Linked DNA regions of Puniceibacterium sp. IMCC21224. The protein of the gene in region 1 binds, or shares a complex with, the protein of each later gene. Links are inferred from orthologs where the notes say so. Each region holds a gene or a part of one and is shown on either strand. Other genes may lie near its edges.

Evidence for each region. The genes of interacting proteins can lie anywhere in the genome.
Region 2: the proteins of dnaN (region 1) and IMCC21224_RS00635 are in contact, whole or in part, in a solved structure (PDB 1OK7), measured with the Escherichia coli proteins. The link is inferred for Puniceibacterium sp. IMCC21224 from one-to-one orthologs.

What each region holds. Positions count from the first base shown.
Region 1 is NZ_LDPY01000001.1:657,317-660,366, reverse strand. Bases 26-3,002 are described here. They hold dnaN (DNA polymerase III subunit beta), read right to left. Parts: upstream 2,085-3,002; coding sequence 966-2,084; downstream 26-965. Other genes in these bases: dnaA (chromosomal replication initiator protein DnaA), read right to left, coding at 2,239-3,002; recF (DNA replication/repair protein RecF), read right to left, coding at 26-903. In the rest of the region: more of recF, read right to left, coding at 1-25; more of dnaA, read right to left, coding at 3,003-3,050. UniProt on the Escherichia coli protein: Confers DNA tethering and processivity to DNA polymerases and other proteins. Acts as a clamp, forming a ring around DNA (a reaction catalyzed by the clamp-loading complex) which diffuses in an ATP-independent manner freely and bidirectionally along dsDNA.
Region 2 is NZ_LDPY01000001.1:136,602-139,628, reverse strand. The notes cover bases 74-3,027. They hold IMCC21224_RS00635 (DNA polymerase IV), read right to left. Parts: upstream 2,201-3,027; coding sequence 947-2,200; downstream 74-946. Other genes in these bases: IMCC21224_RS00625 (hypothetical protein), read right to left, coding at 2,821-3,027; IMCC21224_RS00630 (NUDIX hydrolase), read left to right, coding at 2,267-2,680; lpdA (dihydrolipoyl dehydrogenase), read left to right, coding at 74-821. Outside these bases: more of lpdA, read left to right, coding at 1-73. UniProt on the Escherichia coli protein: Poorly processive, error-prone DNA polymerase involved in translesion repair and untargeted mutagenesis. Copies undamaged DNA at stalled replication forks, which arise in vivo from mismatched or misaligned primer ends.

The DNA of each region.
Region 1 (3,050 bases):
CGCACCGAAATCTTGTGCCAGCGCCCGCGCATTGGCCAGGATGAGCGAGATCAGCAGCGCCTTTTGCTCTCCTGTCGAACAATCGGCGGCGGGCACATCTTTGGCCTGGTATGTGCCTAGCAGATCGGCGCGGTGCGGCCCGACAAGGCTGCGCCCGGCCATCAGGTCGCGCGGGCGGCTGTCGGCCAATGCCGCGCGCAGGGCGTCCTCGGATTCGGGCAGGGTGCCTTCGGTCTGAATCAGCGCCAGATCAGCGGCGGGAAAGGTGGTCTCGGCACTTGCTTGCGCGATACTTAGCTGCGCCAGCGCTGCCAGCCGGTTGGTGTGGATCGCAGCGCCAGTGCGGGCCATCTGCGCCTCAAGCGCGGCGTACCACCCCGCATCGCGAACCTGGTCCTTGAGCAGCCGGTTGCGGTCGCGCATCGCCTTTTCATAGTCCAGCGACAAGTCGGCGTGATCTGGAAAGAAGCTAAGCGTCATGCGGTCCAAGAACCGCCGCCGACCCTCGGCACCCTCGATCCACAACCGGTCCATCGACGGCACCAGCCACAGCACCCGCGCGATGCGGCCAAGGGCGGTCTGCGATGCCGGTTTGTCGTCAATACGGACCTGACGCGGCGCGCCATTCTCGGAGAGAAAGCTGACCTCGTGACTACCCTGCGGCCCGTGCAACAGGCCGGTGATTTTCCACCCCAGCGCTTCGGGGCGTCGGGTCATCTCCTGCGCTGACGCACGGCGCATCCCGCGACCGGGTGAAAACAGCGATACGGCTTCGATCAGGTTCGTCTTACCCACACCATTGGGGCCGGACAAAGCAACGGGGCGCGCGTCCACCGAAACCACTGCCCGCTTATGCGAGCGGAAGTGCGAAACGGTCAGGGATTCGAGATAGAGCGGCACCAGGGCCTCCTACCGGCGTGCCGATAGGGGCATCAGACCGGTTGGCGCAACGTGGGTCGGGTACGTCACACCCGCATCGGCATCACGACATAGACCGCGGACAGATCATTGCCTTCGCGCATCAGGGTCGGATCACCCGAAGAGTTGAACAGGAATACCGCATTCTCGCGATCCACCTGGCTGGCGATTTCCAGCAGATATTTCGCGTTAAATCCGATTTCCAGCTTTTCGTCGCCATAGGCCACAGCCAACTCTTCCTCGGCGGCGCCAGAATCCGGCGCATTGACCGACAGGACCAGCCGATCCTCATCCAGCGACAGCTTTACCGCGCGCGAGCGTTCAGAACTGACGGTGGCGACACGGTCGACAGCCTTGGCAAACTCGGCGGCATCGACTTCGAGCTTGCGAGTGTTGCCCTGCGGAATGACTCGGGTGTAGTCGGGAAATGTGCCGTCGATCACTTTGGAAGTCAGCGTGATGTCCGGCGTGGCAAAGCGCACCTTGGTTTCCGACACCGACACGGCAATCGCCATGTCGTCCTGATCCAGCAGCTTGCGCATCTCGTTCACCGTCTTGCGAGGGACGATCACGCCCGGCATGGCTACGGCTCCGGCGGGCAGGTCGGCGTCGATCCGGGCAAGGCGGTGGCCATCGGTTGCGACGCAGCGCAGTTTCTGCCCGCCGTCACCGTCTGCCACATGCATGTAGACGCCATTGAGGTAATACCGCGTCTCTTCGGTTGAGATCGCAAATTTCGATTTGTCGAACAACCGCCGCAACACCTGCGCCGGGGCCGAAAAATTGGCAGTATATTCCGAGGTCGCCATGACCGGGAAATCTTCTTTGGGCAACGTGGCAAGCGAGAAGGTCGAGCGACCGGCCTCAACCGTCAATCGACCAGAAGCACCATCTTCGCTGAGCGAGACAAGCGCGCCGTCGGGCAGTTTACGCACGATCTCGTGCAGGGTGACGGCAGATACTGTCGTGGCACCGGCGCGTTCGACCTGGGCCGGTGCCTTGTCCAGCACCTCGATGTCCAGATCGGTGGCGCGGAACATCACGCTGTCGCCTTCGGCCTCGATCAGCACGTTGGCGAGGATCGGAATCGTGTTGCGGCGCTCGACGACTGATTGTGCCTGCGACACTGCCTTGAGCAGCGCACCGCGTTCCATGCTGAACTTCATTTCTTGACCCTCTCCGCTTGGTCGGGGGTGCACCGTAGCCCGGCGCACACTCTGCTCCAACCGATTTATGCGTTTTGTCCGATTGTTTTGCAGAAGCGTCAAGGGCGACAGGCCACCCAACGGCAGCCCGCGCAACGTTTGTTGTTTTCGCGGCTCAGGCTTCGAGCGCGCGACGCAGCAATTCCAGGTCCTCGGCGATCTGTCCGTCCTGAATTTTAAGCTCTTCGATCCGTTTCACGCCGTGCATCACCGTGGTATGGTCCCGGCCACCAAAACGGCGGCCGATTTCCGGTAACGATCTGCTGGTGAGTTGTTTGCACAAATACATGGCAACCTGACGCGGACGGGCAAAACTGCGCAACCGTTTCGGCCCGATCATGTCGGCCAGACGGATGTTGTAATGCTCGGCAACCTTGCGCTGGATCTCGTCGATGCTGACCTTGCGTTCGGATGCACGCAGGACATCAGCAAGGCAATCCTGCGTCAATTCCATCGTGATCGGCTTGCCCACCAGCGACGCAAACGCGAACAGCCGGGTCAGCGCACCCTCAAGCACCCGGACGTTGGTCGAGATACGATGCGCGAGAAACTCCAGTACGCCGCCGTCAATGCCGAGGCTGGGATACAGCGCGCGATGGGCCTCAAGCTTGGTCTGGAGGATGCCGAGGCGCAGTTCATAATCTGTCGGGTGAAGGTCAACGACCAGACCGCTTTGCAGCCGCGACCGGATACGGTTTTCCATATCCTTGATCTCGTCCGGGGCGCGGTCGGCAGAAATGATGATCTGCTTTTGTTGATCCACCAGCGCGTTGAAGGTGTGAAAGAACTCTTCCTGCGTGCTGTCCTTGCCGGCGATGAACTGAACATCATCAACCATCAGCACGTCGACCGAACGGAACATCTCTTTGAAATCCATCATCCGGCGTTCACGCAGTGCCTGAACGAATCGATACATGAACTGTTCCG
Region 2 (3,027 bases), 520 kb from region 1 along the record:
TGGTCGAATTCATGGACCAGCTGATGCCCGGCGCTGACAAGGACATGGTCAAGCCGCTGCACAAGCGGATCGAGGGGCGGTACGAAAACATCCTGCTCAAGACCAAGGTCAAGAATGTCGAGGCGCTCAAAGGTGGGCTCAAGGTCACCTTCGAAGATGACAAAGGCGCAGAGACCACCGACACCTTTGACAAGGTGCTGGTGGCCGTGGGCCGCAAACCCAACGGCAAGATGATTGATGCCGAAGCGGCGGGTGTGGCGGTGGACGATCGCGGCTTTATCGCCGTAGATCACCAGCAGCGCACCGGCGTGGCGCATATCTTTGCCATCGGCGACGTGGTGGGTCAGCCGATGCTGGCGCACAAGGCGGTCCACGAAGGCAAGGTTGCCGCCGAAGTGGCTGCGGGCGAAAAGCGCGCCTTTGACGCCAAGGTCATCCCGTCGGTCGCCTATACCGACCCCGAGGTAGCCTGGGTCGGCGTCACCGAAACCGAAGCCAAGGCCAAGGGCATTCCCTATGAAAAGGGCGTGTTCCCTTGGGCTGCATCGGGGCGGTCGCTGGCAAATGGCCGCAGCGAGGGCATCACCAAGCTGCTGTTCGATCCCGAGGATCAGCGCGTGATCGGCGCCTCGATTGTCGGTACCAACGCGGGCGATCTGATCGCCGAGGTCGCGCTGGCCATCGAAATGGGCGCGGACGCGGTCGATCTGGGCCACACCATCCACCCGCACCCGACCTTGTCGGAGACCGTGAACTTTGCCGCCGAGATGTTCGAGGGCACGATCACCGATCTGATGCCGCCCAAGAAGAAAAAGCACTGACGCGGGCGTCTCTTCGCAATCGCAACGCACAGGAAACGGGCCCACCTGGACCCGTTTTCCGTGTCACCCCTGTGAACTGAGGGCCCGTCGCGGACATGCGAAATCCGCGAAACGTCACCCGAGCCTTAGCGCAGTGCGCGCCCTTTGAGGATCGCATCAGCACCGAAACGGCCGCGGATGGCATCCGTTGCGCGTTCGGCCCCGGCGCGTCGCGCGGCACCGGGGTCGAGCAGATCGGTGCTAAGATCGCCGTCCTGAGCCGGGCGCAGGTCCGACAGGCCGGCCCCCAATAGCCGGTACGGCCCCTGATCCCCCACCTGATCGAATAGCCCGCGTGCCGTGCGATATATCCGGTCAGCCATCTGTGTCGCGTCGTGCAGGGCAATCCGGCGCGAGATCAGTGCGAAATTGGCACGTTTCAGTTTCAAGGTCACAACCCGGCCAGCCAGATCCTTGGCCTTGGCCCGGTCCGAAACCTTTTCGCACATCCGCCAGAGGTGCCCGTCCAGCAGATCCGGGTTGGCGGTATCCTCGTGAAAGGTGGTCTCGTTTGATATCGACTTCATCGGGCGGTCACGGGACACGCGGCGCATGTCGATGCCGCGCGCCAAATGCCACAACCGATCCCCCATCGACCCGAACCGGGCGGCGAGATCGCGCCGGTCCCAGCGCAAAAGATCGTCAAAGGTGCGGATGCCGGCCCGTTCCAGAGACTCCTGGCCCGACGTGCCCACACCCCAGATCAGACGGACCGGTTTGGGGCGCAAAAACGCTTCGGTTTCGGACTCGCCGATGACGGAAAAGCCGTGCGGCTTATCGAGATCCGAGGCGATCTTGGCCAGAAATTTGTTGTGCGACAGCCCGATTGAGCCAGTCAGCCCCAACTCGTCGCGCATCCGGCGGATCAGCCGTGCCAGAATGACCGCAGGCGGCGCGCCGTGCAGTCGCGCGGTACCACGCAGATCCAGAAACGCCTCGTCCAGCGATAGCGGTTCGATGGCGGGGGTCAACTCCTCCATCAGCGCACGAATGGCGCGGGATGCGTCGACATAGGCCTGCATGCGGGGTTTGACGATCACCGCGTCGGGGCACAGGGCCAGCGCCTTGAACATCGGCATGGCGGATCGCACACCGCGAATGCGCGCGATATAGCAGGCGGTAGAGACGACACCGCGCCGCCCGCCGCCGATGATCACCGGTTTGTCGGCCAGTTCCGGGTTGTCGCGTTTTTCGACCGAGGCGTAGAATGCGTCGCAATCCATATGCGCGATGGACAGATCCCACAGCTCCGCATGGGCCACAACACGCGGGCTTCGGCAGACCGGGCAGCGTGGGCCGCTGTCGAACCGGGTCAGGCAATCGCGACAAAGCGCAGGCATCTCTCTCGTCATTCCGGGATGAGTGATTATCTGTGTCCAGTATAGCGCAGGCACGAAAGGCAGGCCATGACCCAGAGTGACGGGATTTTTGTCGGCGCCAAGCTGATGTTGTTTCTGGGCGGGTCGCTATTGGTGATCCGGCGGGACCATACGCCGGGGATCACCTGGCCGGGATATCTGGATTTTCCTGGCGGTGGGCGCGAGGGCGATGAAACTGCGGCTGAATGTGCGCTGCGCGAAACCCGCGAAGAGGTGGGGTTGATCGTACCGGAACAGGCGCTGATCTGGCGTCACGAAGCGTGGCGAAATGGTCGACGCAACTGGTTTTTTGCTGCGCATCAGGATGCCGGGCGGGAATCCGAAGTGGTTTTTGGTGATGAAGGTGACGGCTGGTCGCTGATGCCGCCGGGCGATTTCCTGACCCGAAACGATGCGATCCCACATTTTCAGGACGAACTGCGGCGATATCTTGAGAAATAGAAAAAAACCGGGGCGCGGCGGGGATGTGCCGGCCCCGGTCAGTGGAAAGAGACCTGAGGGACAGAAAAGGCCTCTTGAGAACCGACAGGCAGGAGTCGGTCTACTCGGGAAACTGGGTTGTGGCGGTCAGTTTGTGGCGGTCAGGCGGAACGCAGGCCGAACAGCTGATGCAGCCATTCTGACGGACGGGACATGGTGCGCGTTGTCTGGCGTGCCTCAATCCGTTCGGATTGCAGCCGTGCCCTAAGTGATCCGGGCAGGTCGATACGGCGCAGCGCTTCGTTCCACAGACCGTTGGCGGCGACACTGAAATCTGTCGCCAGCGGCGCGGGATATTGGCTTGCCAC